3 regions of the Bacillus cereus group sp. BfR-BA-01383 genome follow, and region 3 is predicted to be linked to each of the others. Evidence: riboswitches for the same ligand, from Rfam matches in the RefSeq annotation. Region 3 holds a riboswitch; each other region holds the start of a gene.

Region 1 (5,296 bases), on a different contig from region 3:
CAGCTAAATCTATCGTTGCATCAGCATTCGGATTCTCAGGACAAAAATGTTCTGCATGTTCTCGTGCAGTAATCCATGAAGATGTATACGATCACGTATTAAATCGTGCTGTTGAATTAACAAAAGAATTAACAGTTGCTAACCCAGCTGTATTAGGTACAAACATGGGTCCTGTTAATGACCAAGCTGCATTCGATAAAGTAATGAGCTATGTTGCAATTGGTAAAGAAGAAGGTAGAATTCTAGCAGGTGGCGAAGGAGACGATTCTAAAGGCTGGTTCATCCAACCAACAATCGTTGCTGACGTTGCAGAAGATGCTCGCTTAATGAAAGAAGAAATCTTCGGACCAGTAGTAGCATTCTGTAAAGCAAAAGACTTTGATCATGCACTTGCAATTGCAAACAATACAGAATACGGTTTAACAGGAGCAGTTGTTTCTAACAACCGTGACCATATTGAAAAAGCACGTGAAGAATTCCACGTTGGTAACTTATACTTCAACCGTGGATGTACTGGTGCAATCGTAGGTTACCAACCATTCGGTGGCTTTAACATGTCTGGTACAGACTCTAAAGCTGGTGGCCCTGATTACTTAGCACTTCACATGCAAGCAAAAACTACTTCTGAAACTTTATAAGAAATAGTAGAAGAGATCTTCGCAGTCTGCGAAGATCTCTTTTTTTGAAAAACTTTCTACATGTGGATTAAGATAGATATAAGTAGAAAAACTAATAAAGTAATAAGGTTTATTTCAGTAAAATAAGGTATATTATATTTGTTGAATAGATTCTCTTTAAAGACAAGAAAAGTAGGTGAACAAAGTGGGAAAATACCAATTGGATTACAAAAGTCAGGTAGCTGTGGCAAAGTTTCATGAAAAACAGACGCCTGCCAAATTTGATAAAAAGCAGCAACTTGAAAAATTGCGTGCGGAGTATTTGAAAAAGAAGCAAAAACAAACAGATAAATAATACGTTACGTTTTCCTGAATTTTTCTGTATATGGCGCGAGCAAACACAAGAAAATAGGTAAGTTATTCATCGTTCAAATATATAAAAATCAGTAGTTTATGTCCGCTAATACTTAACGTAAGTTTTTGTTCCATTGCTACACATACCCCTGTTTTTGATCAAACGTTATTTTAAAGATACAGCAAATAATAGAGCCTATATCGAAAAGTACTTGGCCATTGAAGACACAGGCTTTATTTTTCCATAGCCATTTATAGTTATATATATTTAACGTTTTGGACAATGTATGCTTTAACTTACCCTATAATAGGGGAAACTAGTTCATTTGGATCGAAAGTAATTACCATATATTACTATAAGGTGATTAGAACTAGCTAAACCCTATTAATAGCGGGATAAACATGTAAATAGAAACAAAACAACGAGAAAAGTTGACTTATTAGTCACATTTTTTAGTATTCATTTTAAGGATTTCCTGTATAATACAATTTGAAAGAAAATCTATGGTTTGACAAGAAACACTCTTTTCGGTTTTGCTCACTGAATGGAGTGTTTTTTTGTAGTTAAAAACTCTTCCGTACTCATTACATTTGCATACACTCCATTTAAACTTGCCAGAATTGTATTGTGAATATAAACAGCTGGTATAGTAGCGTTTTTAAATGAAAGATCTTTTGTAGCACAAGCATCATGTATAACGGTACATTGAAAGCCAAAATCAAAAGCAGCCCTTACGGTAGCATCAATACACATATGAGTCATCATCCCGCATATGACGACGTGCTCAATGTCTAAACGCTGTAATTGTTCTAGAAGATCAGTTTCTCGGAAGCTATTTGGATAATGTTTGAGTATAACCATTTCTTCTCTAAGTGGACGGACATTTTTGTGAATATGTACACCTTCTGTATTTGGTAGAAAAAAAGTAGCATCATCTTTTATTGCTACATGTTGGATATGAAAAATAGGTTCGTTTCTTATTCTAAAGTGTTGCAGTAGCTGACTAGCGTATTCACTTGCTTCTACTGGATTACGCAATTCCATCTTTCCATTTGGAAAATAATCATTTTGAATATCAACGAGTAAAAGAGTTGTTTTCATATATTTATCTTCCTCCGATTTCATATTCAAATAATGTTATTCAATTCATAGAGAAGATTCTCCTGTTTAAAAATATGAGGGAGAAGAATTTTACATAACTTTAAAGATTACTATTTTTTTATTATTTTTCATTCTAAAATTTCAATAAAGAAATAATTAATATTTTTCCGAAAAATATATTGACTCTTATTATTCAGAGTTCTATAATGAGAATTAATTAAACGACAATTAAATCGATACATTCTTATCCAGAGAGGTGGAGGGACTGGCCCTACGATACCTCAGCAACGGGTTTTTTTAATACCGTGCTAACTCCAGCAAGCCTATAAAGGCTTGGAAGATGAGAAGATGTGAATGAGTACATATAAGTGCTCTCCTTCTTATCTTTATGGTTGATAAGAAGGAGAGCACTTTTTATTTTACCTCGAAAGCTCTCCTTCAAGTTTTTATAGCATATAGGAGGGAAGAAAATGATTTCTTTTAACAATGTAAGTAAAGTATATGAATCAGGTGGGCAATCTGTTCATGCGGTGGAGGATGTAACGTTATCAGTTGAGAAGGGCGAAATTTTTGGCATTATCGGTTTTAGTGGCGCTGGAAAGAGTACGTTATTACGCTTAGTAAACATGTTGGAAAGACCAACTGCGGGAACGATTTCGATAGATGATAAAGATATTACATCATTGTCGACGAAAGAATTACGTAAATTAAGACAAAGAATCGGGATGATTTTTCAAAGCTTTAATTTATTTAATTCAAGAACAGTGTTTGGAAATATTGCTTATCCATTAAAGTTAGCGAAAGTACCAAAGAATGAGATCAAAGAAAGGGTAAATGAACTGCTGAAGTTTGTAGGATTAGAAGATAAAGCAAACTATTATCCAGAGCAGCTATCAGGCGGACAAAAGCAACGTGTTGGGATTGCAAGAGCACTTGCAACATCACCGGATATTCTTATATGTGATGAGGCGACATCAGCTTTAGATCCAGAAACAACGACAGAAATTTTGAACTTATTGAAAAAAGTAAATCGAGAATATAATTTAACAATTCTTCTTATTACACATGAAATGCATGTGGTGAAAGAAATTTGTCACCGTGTAGCTGTAATGGAGAAGGGAAGAGTTATTGAAGAAGGAAAACTGTTTGATGTTTTCACACAACCAAAAACAAAGACGACTCAAAACTTTGTGCGTTCTGTTATTAATGATCACTTACCAGAAAGTGTTCTAGCGAAAATTCAAAACGGAGGTCAGATTTATCGCCTAACTTTTACTGGTGAGGAGACAGGACAGCCGGTACTATCATATATCGCAAAAAACTATAACGTTGATGTAAATGTACTGTACGGAAATATTATTGAACTCCAAAATGTTTTATTTGGAAATCTTCTTGTAGAACTGCAAGGTGAGCAGAGAGAAATTCAAAAAGCATTACAACATCTAAGACTGCAAGTGCAGCTGAAGGAGGTAGAAGCTCATGCGAGTTGATTGGAGTATATTTTGGCCTCGTATATTAGATGCGACGGGGGATACCCTCTTAATGGTAATTGTAACCCTTATATTTGCTACAATTCTTGGTATACCTCTAGGTTTACTTTTATATGTAACACGTAAAGGGAATTTTTTAGAAAATAAATGGGTCTTTTCAATTCTTAATGTCATTATTAATACAATTCGTCCGGTTCCGTTCATTATCTTTTTAGTAGCTTTAAGTCCAATAACAAGAAGTGTTATCGGAACGACGATTGGAACAGCGGCAGCAATCTTTCCAATGACGTTAGTTGCATCAATTGGTATTGCTAGAATGGTTGAAACAAATCTTGTTTCTGTTCCGAAAGGGGTAATTGAAGCAGCGCAAGCGATGGGAGCTTCACCACTTAGAATCGTTTTTGAAATTCTTGTGCCAGAAGCGTTAGCGCCATTGATCTTAGGTGTGACGTTTATGACAGTTGGTTTAATTGAATTTTCAGCAGTTGCTGGACTTGTCGGTGGTGGCGGTCTTGGTGACTTAGCGATGACATATGGTTATCAACGTTTTGATACATCAGTTATGTTTGTAACGGTCGTTTTACTTATTATTCTTGTACAGATAGCTCAAAATTTAGGAAACTACTTTGCGAAAGTCTTTTTACGCAGATCATAAAAAGGAAGAGGGGAAAAGAAAATGAAGAAAATTTTAGCATTTGCATTATCAGCGATTGTAGGGATTTCAGCATTAAGCGGCTGCTCAAGTGGAGACACGGGTGCAGGAGCGAAAGAGAAAGTAGTTCGCGTCGGCGTAACAGGAACGGATGGAGACGCTTGGGAAATTTTAAAGAAGAAAGCTGAAAAAGAAGGAATTAAAATTAAACTAGTTGAGTTCTCTGATTATACAACTCCAAACAAAGCGTTAGCTGATGGAGATATTGAATTAAACTCATTCCAGCACATTGCTTTCTTAGAACAATTTAAAAAAGAGCATAAGCTAGATATTACAGCTGTCGGTACAACACAAATTGCACCAATGGGCTTATACTCTGAAAAACATAAGAAAGCAAATGAAATTCCAGATGGTTCAGAAATTGCTATTCCAAATGATCCAACGAACCAAGCGCGCGCATTAAAACTACTTGATGCAGCTGGATTATTAAAGCTTAAGAAAGATTTTGGTCTATTTGGAGATCCAAGTGGTATCGCTGAAAATCCGAAGAAGTTAAAAATTACACCGGTTATCGCACAACAAACACCTCGTGTGTTAAAAGATGTAGCAGCTTCAGTTATTAATAACGGTGTTGCTGGTCAAGCTGGATTAGATCCAGCGAAGGATCCGATTTTCTTAGAAGATCCAAAAAATGAAAATGCGAAGCCTTATATTAATATTTTCGCAGCTCGTACGAAAGATAAAGATGATCCAACACTGAAAAAGGTAATTGAATTGTATCATTCAAAAGAAGTAACAGATGCAATTAAGAAAGAAACAAATGATGGTTCAATTTCAGTAGATCTTTCACTTGAGGAGCTTGAACAAATTGTAAAGTAATGATTGGGTTTAATGGATTAACAGAAGGAACCCCTCCGCTGTTAGTTCGTTCAACATATAATCTACTTAACAAACAAACCCTAATTCTGTACCTTCCAATTTTGTATAACGTAGAATCCAATGTTTGTTAAGTAGAGTGATGGACCAGGAGTTTTTCTGGTCTTTTTTTAATTAAAGCAGCTAGCTAATAATAAGGAGATCC
Region 2 (5,296 bases), on a different contig from region 3:
AATTATATTGGTATAGCAAAACGAAGGGAGTCTTGTAATGGACATTTTATTAGCGCTTCTTCCTGCAATTGCATGGGGAAACATCTTATTAGTAAGCGTAAAAATGGGCGGTGGCGCATATAGCCAAACGGTAGGTATGACAATCGGTGCTCTATTCTTCGCAACAGTTATGTATGTATTTACTCAACCAGCTTTAACAATGACAATCTTGATTGTTGGTTTTATTTCAGGTTTATTCTGGGCTTTAGGACAAGTAAACCAATTAAAAACAGTTGAAAAGTTAGGTGTTTCAACTACTGTAACTATTTCTACTGGTATGCAACTTGTTGCAACTTCTATCTTTGGGGTTATCGCTTTTCATGAGTGGACTACTACTACAACGATCATTATGGGAACGATTGCAATCCTACTAATTGTAGTTGGTGTTGTATTCACTTCATTAGATGATAAAGAAAATGCACAGCCACCAGGACAATTGAAAAAAGGACTTCTTACTTTAATTGTTTCTACTTTCGGCTATCTTGTATATGTAATTATTATTCGTTGGTATAATATCGATGGTTGGTCTGCTATTTTACCGCAGGCAGTTGGTATGTTCGTTGGGGCAGTTGTACTGACATCTAAACATAAACCATTTAACAAATATGCAATTCGTAATGCTTTATCTGGTTTACTATGGGGAACAGGAAACTTATTCTTACTTCTTTCATTACCACGTGTCGGAGTAGCAACAAGCTTCCCATTATCTCAAACTGGTATCATTATCTCAACATTCGGTGCGATTGTCTTCTTAGGCGAAAAGAAAACAAAACGCCAATTGATCTTTATTGCACTAGGTAGTGTTTTAATTATCGGTGGCGCCGTATTGCTTGGTATGACGAAAGCATAGACTTATATTCCATTAATCCCTGAAGTATAACTACTTCAGGGATTTTTTAATTACAACTATTTTTCAAATATAATAATATTTATAACCTTTTTGTATCAATCCTCCTCCCTCCAATTTCATTCTTTTCACTATAAGCCTTTTCTTTTTACAAAATTCTCTTAAAGATGGTATCGTTTTTTATAACATATCTCCACTAGAAAGGAATAAAGGATATGCAAAATAAACATCGAATTTTATTTATTGGTGCCGGTCGTATGGCAGAAGCTATATTTTCCGGATTACTGAAAACAAGCAGAGAATATATCGAAGAAATTATCGTTTCCAACCGAAGCAACGTAGAAAAGCTAGAACAATTACAAGGGCAATATAACGTGTCTACTACAACAGATTGGAAGCAGCATATTGCATCTGTTGATACGATTGTTTTAGCGATGCCACCTGCTGCACATGAACAGTTATTAAAGGAGTTATCTCCTCTTCTAACCAACCAATTTGTCGTAACAGTAGCTGCCGGAATCGGACCATCTTATTTAGAAGAGAGACTTCCCCAAGGCACACCTGTTGCTTGGATTATGCCAAATACAGCTGCTGAAATTGGTAAGTCTATCTCCTTATATACAATGGGACAATCAGTAAACGAGATGCATCAAGAAACCCTGCAACTGCTGTTAAGAGGCATTGGTACTTCACAACTTTGCACCGAGGAAGAAATTCATCAGCTTACTGCAGTTACTGGAAGTGCACCAGCTTTCCTTTATTACTTTGCTGAAAGCTTGATTGAAGCAACAAAAAGTTATGGAGTCGATGAAGCAACCGCAAAACACCTTGTCATTCAAATGATTTCTGGCTCTGCTTCTATGCTTGAACAGACGCAAGATCCAGCTAACCTCCGCGAACAAGTAACAACACCAGGCGGTTCCACAGCTGAAGGTCTTAAAACTTTATATGAATATAATTTTTCAGAAGCAATTCAACAAGCAGTAGAAGCAACAAACAAAAAAGCTAGGGGGAAATAATATGAATTTAACAAGTTTAAAAGACTATACAACATTGCATAACGGTGTGAAAATGCCTTGGTTCGGCTTAGGTGTTTTCAAAGTAGAAGATGGATCGGAAGTAATCGATTCTGTAAAAGCAGCGATTAAAAATGGATACCGTAGCATCGATACTGCAGCAATATATCAAAATGAAGATGGCGTTGGTCAAGCAATTCGCGAATCCGGTATTCCTCGTGAAGAGTTATTCATCACTTCAAAAGTGTGGAATAGCGATCAAGGCTACGAATCAACACTTCAAGCTTTTGAAACGACTTTAGAAAAATTAGGTCTAGAATATTTAGATTTATACCTAGTACATTGGCCTGTAAAAGGGAAATATACTGAATCATGGAAAGCGTTAGAAAAACTTTATAAAGATGGTCGTGTTCGTGCTATTGGTGTGAGTAATTTCCATATCCACCACTTACAAGACGTATTTGAAATCGCTGAAATTAAGCCAATGGTTAACCAAGTGGAATACCATCCACGCTTAGCACAAGAAGAATTACACACTTTCTGTAAAGAACATAACATCCAACTTGAAGCTTGGTCACCATTAATGCAAGGGCAACTACTGGATAATCCAACCTTACAAGAAATCGCTACAAAATATAATAAATCGACTGCACAAGTTATTTTACGCTGGGATTTACAAAATGAAGTTGTAACGATTCCTAAATCAATTAAAGAACACCGCATTATTGAAAATGCAAACATCTTCGACTTTGAATTAAGCTCAGATGATATGAAAGCAATTCAAGCTTTAAATGAAAATCATCGCGTCGGTCCAGATCCAGATAACTTTAACTTCTAGTAGGAAACCACTGCCATATGCAGTGGTTTTTTTACTTTTAAAAAAACTGAAAATTTAAACTATATTTCATTTGATTGACACCTTCGTATCCAAGGTGTAAGATTTTGAATTATCAAAGAAACACAAAAATTAATAAAATTTATTCGTTTACTCATTGTATCAAGAGAGGTGGAGGGACTGGCCCTTTGAAACCTCGGCAGCAGGTTCATTTTGAATACTGTGCCACTTCCTGCAAGCTTTATGCTTGAAAGATAGAATGAGGGACTTCGTTTATATACGGGTGCATAACTTGTACGTAAAAATCCCTCTTTCTCAATCAGAAAAGAGGGATTTTTTTATTTTTCATTTCCCTCATCATCATCCAAACTTATTAATTATTTAGGAGGAAAATCAAATGAAAAAGAAGTTTGTACCCGGTATCGCATCAGTTGTAGGAGTAAGTATTTTATTAACTGGTTGCGGTAGTTATAAAAACGAAGCTAGCGGAGCAAATGCAAAAGACGAGGCACCTAGTAAACAGGTTTTAAACTTATCTTCACCTACTGAGATTCGAACGATGGATACAGCTCGTGCTACAGATACTGATTCTGGTCAAGTAATGAGAAACGTATTTGAAGGTTTGTATAATCTTGGTGAAGGTAATAAACCTGTTCCTGGTGTTGCAAAATCTCATGAAGTAAGTGGCGATAAAACGAAATACACATTCCATTTACGAGATTCAAAATGGTCAAACGGTACTCCTGTTACAGCAAAAGATTTTGTCTTCGCTTGGCAAAGAGCTGTTGACCCAGCGACAGCCTCTGAATATGCATTTCTATTCTTTGATATTAAAAACGCAACAAAAATTAACAACAAAGAACTTCCAGCCGACCAACTTGGTGTAAAAGCAGTTGATGACCATACGTTTGAAGTAGAATTAGAGCGTCCTGTTCCGTACTTTATTAGCTTAACAGCGTTCCCAACATTTCTACCAATTAACGAAGAATTCTTTAAAGCACAAGGTGATAAGTACGCTTTAGAAGATAATACAATTTTGTACAACGGGGCTTTTACACTAAGCGATTGGAAGCACGAACAAAGCTTTAAATTCAAGAAAAATCCTACCTATTGGGATAAAGATACTGTCAAACTGGAAGAAATCAACTTTAACGTCGTAAAAGAAAAATCAACAGAAGTAAATTTATTCGAATCTAAACAATTAGACCGTATCAAACTAACATCTGACTTCGTTGATAAATATAAAAAAGATGCTAACTTTAAAGAACGTCCAAACGTAGGCGTACAATTTTTACGTATGAATCAGCAAAACAAAGTACTTCAAAACGTTTCTGCACGCCAAGCAATCAATCAAACAATTGATAGAAAATCCTTTGTAAATACGTTATTAAATGATGGCTCTACACCAACTTATGGTCTCGTACCAAAAAACTTTGCAAAAGGGCCTGACGGAAAAGACTTCCGTGCTGCAAACGGCGATTTAACAAAAGTTGATACAAAATCTGCACAAGAATTATGGAAAAAAGCAAAAAAAGAACTTGGTTCTGAAAAGATCACATTAGAATTGTTAACAAGTGACGGTGACCTTGAGAAGAAAACTGGTGAGTTCCTAAAAGGGCAACTAGAAAAGAATTTAGAAGGCTTAACAGTAAATATAAAACCGCAACCGCGTAAGCAACAAGTTTCACTTTTATTAAAAGGTGACTACGAAATCGGAATTGACGGTTGGAGCCCTGACTTTGCTGATCCAATTACATTCCTTGAATTGTTTACAACAAATAATCCTTACAACTTAGATCATTACTCTAATAAAGAGTTCGATGAAACAATAGAAAAAGTGAAAACGACTTTAGCTGGTGATGAAAAGGCCCGCTTTGACGCATTAATAGCGTCAGAAAAAATATTGTTTAAAGACTCTGTTATCGCTCCTCTTTATCAAAAAGGAGAATCCTATTTAGAACGTTCTTATGTGAAAGGCATTGTGCAAGTGGACTTTGCAGGTCAATTAAACTTCAAGTGGGCAAAAATTGAAAAATAAAATACAATTTTAATCATCGTGTTTCCACTCACACCTATTGTTTTTTTAGCAAAATATATTAAAAGCAGATTCCCTAATACGAGGAAATTTGCTTTTCCAATATATTATTTTACGAAATTAATACTCCATTTTTTATTATTGACATATAGTTCTTACCAGTGTTAATATTCTAAATAATCAAAGAAACGAAATATTTAACCATCAAGATATAATGTCTACTACGTTGAAACATATAACGATAGATTATAGTTCAACATGTATATATGTATAGAACACCTAACTACCTACATACACATATCCATAATAGGTTTTCTCTTCTATAGCTACACTTCAAGACATGGACATTATGACGTTACGAACAACACATTTAGGGAGGAACGAACAATGAAGAAAAAAGTTGTACCTGTTGTTGCATCTGTTTTAGGGGCAAGTCTACTACTAACTGCTTGCGGGGGAAATAAAGAAAATACAAGCGGAGCGAAAGCAAACGATAAAGCACCTAATAAACAAGTAATTAACTT
Region 3 (5,296 bases):
AATCGTAAGAACGGATTATTTTCATCCATTTTATGCATAGCAGTATTCATACGACGGTTTGCATGCGCCATATTTTCACGTGCCATTAATTCCATACGCTTTGCGTTCATTTCTTTTAATTTATTTTTCATTTCTGAAAGACGACGCTCTAACTCATCAATTTGCTCTACAACACCAGCATACATTTCTTCTAAGCGAGTTACTTGCCCTTCATAATACGCTACTTCTTCTAATGCACGTTCATGCAATTGTAGTTCGCCTGCTTCTTGTGCGATGATAGCTTGCTTTGATCTTTTATTAACGAAATAACGTGCTTGCTCAAGCTCACGAGCGAAGTTAGATTTTAATGTTTTATGACGCTGAATTAACTTCTCAATTTTTGTTATTTCACGCTCACTATCGCGTAAATATTGGTTTAACATAGCAATTGGATTTTTTCTTTCTTTCTCATCTAACACATTATGAAAATCAGCTAAAATTGCATCGCGTACACGTCCGAATAAAGATTGTTTCATTATAATCTTCCTCTCTTCTACTTTATAATTTGATTTATTTTATATTAGTTTTTCATTAACTTGTTCCACTCATCTTCAAAGTTGCTATATGGTTTAGAACTTTCTGGAGCAGAATCAACAACTACATTTTTTTCTTTTTTCCACTCACGGTATCCGTAGTATAAAACTACTAGTGCTGCGATACCGATTAATGCTGGGGAATGAGAAAGTGCAATGGACAAACCGATTAAACCAACAATACCCCAAGCTAACTTTCCAAAGAATGATTTAGCTCGCACAAATGATTTATAGCTCCAGTACACAACTCCTGCTCCAATTGCGAATCCTACAATACCAGCAAGACTACCAAGAGCAATTAAAGCCAAAATACCGGCCGCGATAAACGCTAGAAATTGTTTCATCTTGTGCTCGCCTCCCTTCGATTTGATACTCTTATCTTAACTATTTTTTCATTTTTCCATAACGAGCTTAAGAACCGTTTTCGCCTCAGACTTAAGACTGAGTTGAATTCAGCCTTTTGTAAAAACACAGGTGATTTACTCTTTTATCGCACATAAAAAGCCGTACAGAGAATGTTCTCTGTACGGCTTGGCTTCTGTTACTACTAATAAAATTCAATTTAATTATGCTATTTTATGATACTCTTTCTTTTCTCCTACTTTAGAAAACCTCGGGAAACCAATTAATATAGAAATGATTCCACATACTCCAACTAAAATTGGATAAAATGCATATGGCAACAATTCAATCGGAGATAACGCTGCAAATCCTGCCGCAGTTAACATTTGAGCACCATACGGGATTAACCCTTGCACACAACATGAGAAAAGATCTAATACACTCGCTGATTTACGGGGATCAATTTCATATTGATCCGCAATATTTTTCGCAAGTGGACCTGTAAAAATGATCGAAATTGTATTGTTTGCTGTACACATATTCGTCATGCTCACTAATCCGGCAATACCAAACTCCGCTCCCTTTTTCGAACGAATATTACGCGTTAAAAGATTCATTAAATATTGAATACCGCCATTATATTGGATCAATTCAACCATACCACCAATTAAAATAGCAAGTAGCACCAACTCCATCATACCGCCCATTCCAGTCGTTACACTTTTAAAGAAACTCTCTAACGTATAACTTCCATCTATAAGACCGATTACACCAGATAATACAGTTCCACCAGTTAATACAATGAGTACATTCCAACCAAGCAGTGCTGTAATAAGTACTCCTGCATACGGTAAAATCTTTATCCAATCGAATGTATGGGCTTTAATTTCTGTGTCACTTCCTATAGTAAGTATTACTAATAGTACAATTGTAATAATAGCCGCTGGTAATACAATTAAAAAGTTCGTTTTAAATTTATCTTTCATTTCCGTTCCTTGTGAACGAACCGCTGCAATTGTTGTGTCAGAAATAAACGATAGATTATCACCAAACATCGCTCCGCCAACAACCGTCGCCATTGTTAATGCAATTGAGATATCAGTTTGCCCACTAATACCTACAGCAATCGGTGCTAACGCCGCAATTGTTCCCATTGAAGTTCCCATCGCTAATGAAATAAACGCCCCGATAATAAAAATCCCAGCAACGATAAATCCTTGCGGCAAAATAGATAACGCTAAGTTAACAGTTGAATCGACTCCGCCCATCCCTTTTGCTGTTTCAGAGAACGCCCCTGCGAGTACAAAAATCAGAACCATAATCATAATATCAGGGTTTCCTGCCCCTTTAGCAAATCGTTCTACTTTCACATTAAAGCTTTCTTTACGATTCATCGCTAAAGCGATTCCTACAGCAATTGAAATCGCTACAAGTATCGGCAATTTATAGAAATCACCTGTAATAATTCCAGAACCAATAAATAGTGCCAAAAATATTCCAAGCGGTAATAAAGCTAAACCATTTCCTCTCGTTTCTTTCAAAGTACCATCTCTCCCTAGTTTCAACCTTTTTTCTAATGAATAACAAAAGACCTCTTCCAACGAGAAGAGGTCTTATACATCTATAAGAAACACTCTTCTCATCTTTCAAGCACATGCTTGCTGGATTTGGCACAGCACTCTGAAATCGAGTCCGCTGCCGAGGCATCGTAGGGCCAGTCCCTCCGCCTCTCTTTATAAGAAGGTTTCGTATTTATTTTTTAATAATAATTTCTTCCCTAACTTTACTTGCTTACAAAAAAAAAGTCAATTATTTTTTGTATAGATTTTTTTGGTAATTATACAAAAACACGAATACAGCAATCATTTCAACTTTTCAATTTCTTTCTCTAAAATTGAAATCCAATAAAATTCTCTCTTTTTTATTGCCGCTATTATCCATTTTGTTGTATGCCAAGCTAATTCATATTCTTCCTTTGTAACATCACCCATCTTATATGCATCCTCTAACTCATCTTCATCCAATATATATATTTCACCGTTTGGTAACACTACTACATCTAAATATAAATCATCAAAATAAGGTAAACCTCGTTCGTCTATTTCATATTGTTTCGTTACGTCAATATAATATTGCACTAATTTTTTTCTATCATCTAGCATAGCTGTTATCGCAAAGTTCTTCCCCGTTATAAAATATTGCATCCATGTATACCCATCATCTGCAATACAAAGTTCTTTACCATTGTATTCTTTATAACTAGGCTCTCTCACTTTTTTTATATCCAATACCCCTAACATACCTGCTTCAACTTGCTTGACTATATAATTCTTCTCTATTAGTCGCTTCCACGAAGAACCGTCACCATATTTACGTTTCATTACGTCCGCTCCTCTTCTATATATAGAAAAGCCCCCACATATTATGTGAGAGCTTGTTCATATTATAATTAAGCCGCTTGACCCTTTTCAGATATCTCTTTTAAATAAGCTTGTCCTTTTTCAGCGTCATATTGACCTTCCCACTTAGACATAACTACAGCTGCTAAAGAGTTACCTACAACGTTAACCGCTGTACGAGCCATATCTAAAATACGGTCAATACCAGCGATGAATGCTAAACCTTCAGCTGGGATACCTACTGTACCAAGTGTCGCTAATAGTACAACGAATGATACGCCCGGTACACCCGCGATACCTTTTGATGTAACCATTAATACAAGTAATAATGTAATCTGTTCCGTAATGGACAAATCAATACCGTACATTTGCGCTAAGAAAATTGCTGCAATTGCTTGATATAAAGTTGATCCATCTAAGTTAAATGAATAACCTGTCGGAATAACGAAAGATGTAATTGCTTTCGGGCAACCGAATTTTTCCATTTTCTCCATGATTTTCGGTAAAACTGTTTCTGAACTTGCTGTAGAATACGCTAAGATCAGCTCGTCTTTTAAAATCTTAAAGAATTGGAAAATGTTAATTCCAAATATTTTCGCTGTAAGTCCTAACACGACCACAACGAAGAAGATCATTGCTCCGTATACTACAATGAGTAATTTCCCTAATGGAATTAATGAAGAAAGGCCAAATGTAGAAACTGTAACACCAATTAATGCGAATACACCAAATGGTGCAAATTTCATAACTTGGTTCGTAACGTAAAACATGGCGTCTGCTACACCTTGGAAAAATTGCAGAACTGGTTTACCACGCTCACCAATCGCTGCTACACCTAAACCAAATAGTACAGAGAAGAAGATAATAGCAAGCATATCACCTTCAGCTAATGATTTCATAATGTTCGTAGGAACAATATTTACAAATGTATCCGCAAACGAATGACTTTGTACTTGCTCTGTTGTTTCTGCATATTTAGAAATATCCGTTTTTGTTAATTTATCCATATCGACGCCGGTTCCTGGCTGGAAAATATTCGCTACCAATAGACCAACAACAATCGCAATCGTTGTAATAATCTCGAAGTAAAGAATTGTTTTTCCGCCTAATCGACCTAACTTTTTAATATCACCAACACCAGCAACCCCAACAACAATACTTGCTACAACAATCGGTACAACGATCATTTTAATTAATCGGATGAAAATATCACCAATTGGTTGTAAGTACTTCGCAACTGCTGGATTGTCAAAGAAAATCGCACCAACTGCAATACCAAGCACAAGTCCTATTAAAATTTGCCATGCAAGTCCTATTCTTTTCATACTTGTTGTAACCCCCCTCGATGTGTCACTCTATCTATCTCTCATTCTATCTATATCTATAAAACTAAGAAATTAAGAGTATTACATATTATTCGACAATTCACTACATTTTGTCCCTGTTAAAAATCATAAATCAAAAATTAAAATCTGACAACAAAATAACTTTGCCCGAACGCAAATAATTTTCTTGACAAAAACAAACCTCATGTCAGAAAACCTCACATGAGATCGATTCCTCACTAGTGATTTATAGGTTTTTAAAGTGATGTTTCCCCCTCCAAAAACTCCATCATTTTCCATGTTTTTCTAAAAAAACAAATAGAAATCTACACCTTTTTTATACATTCAAGCATTTTAATTTTATGACGAACAATACGAAAAAATACTAAATTCCGACAAAACTTAGCAATTTTATAAAATTTTCTTTACATTATGATTACAACGATAGACACCCTTCTTCTTATGATATATAACATTCATAGGGAAAGGAGCCAGACAACAATGAAAAAGAGATTTGCAGCATTTAGTGTTTTAGCAGCAGGAACGATTTTTGTTTCTCCATTACTTTCACCTGTATACGCTGAAACAAATCAAGATAAATTATCTAATATACAATCAGAATTAGATGGCAAACAAAATGACTTACAAAATAAATCAG

The links. A riboswitch is a leader RNA that binds a small molecule or an ion and turns the genes downstream of it on or off. The one in region 3 is predicted to bind S-adenosylmethionine.
Positions count from the first base shown of each region.
Region 1: linked by a shared signal. The riboswitch ahead of MR065_RS22955 (methionine ABC transporter ATP-binding protein) and the one ahead of MR065_RS13590 (Na+/H+ antiporter NhaC family protein) in region 3 are both predicted to bind S-adenosylmethionine.
Region 2: linked by a shared signal. The riboswitch ahead of MR065_RS21455 (peptide ABC transporter substrate-binding protein) and the one ahead of MR065_RS13590 (Na+/H+ antiporter NhaC family protein) in region 3 are both predicted to bind S-adenosylmethionine.

Region 1 covers NZ_JAKUFP010000037.1:8,090-13,385, reverse strand. The annotation lists gene pruA (L-glutamate gamma-semialdehyde dehydrogenase) at 1-638, shown strand, start outside; gene MR065_RS22965 (hypothetical protein) at 823-972, shown strand; gene MR065_RS22960 (cysteine hydrolase family protein) at 1,510-2,073, opposite strand; SAM riboswitch class I at 2,315-2,420, shown strand; gene MR065_RS22955 (methionine ABC transporter ATP-binding protein) at 2,544-3,563, shown strand; gene MR065_RS22950 (methionine ABC transporter permease) at 3,553-4,218, shown strand; gene MR065_RS22945 (MetQ/NlpA family ABC transporter substrate-binding protein) at 4,240-5,094, shown strand; gene MR065_RS22940 (HXXEE domain-containing protein) at 5,262-5,296, opposite strand, start outside.
Region 2 covers NZ_JAKUFP010000030.1:49,058-54,353, forward strand. The annotation lists gene MR065_RS21440 (GRP family sugar transporter) at 38-889, shown strand; gene proC (pyrroline-5-carboxylate reductase) at 1,102-1,905, shown strand; gene MR065_RS21450 (aldo/keto reductase) at 1,907-2,740, shown strand; SAM riboswitch class I at 2,894-2,998, shown strand; gene MR065_RS21455 (peptide ABC transporter substrate-binding protein) at 3,135-4,775, shown strand; partial or broken gene MR065_RS21460 (peptide ABC transporter substrate-binding protein) at 5,160-5,296, shown strand, end outside.
Region 3 covers NZ_JAKUFP010000012.1:38,023-43,318, reverse strand. The annotation lists gene MR065_RS13600 (PspA/IM30 family protein) at 1-515, opposite strand, end outside; gene MR065_RS13595 (lmo0954 family membrane protein) at 560-916, opposite strand; gene MR065_RS13590 (Na+/H+ antiporter NhaC family protein) at 1,139-2,455, opposite strand; SAM riboswitch class I at 2,551-2,656, opposite strand; gene MR065_RS13585 (ribonuclease FAU-1 family protein) at 2,777-3,295, opposite strand; gene gltP (glutamate/aspartate:proton symporter GltP) at 3,364-4,638, opposite strand; gene MR065_RS13575 (murein hydrolase activator EnvC family protein) at 5,140-5,296, shown strand, end outside.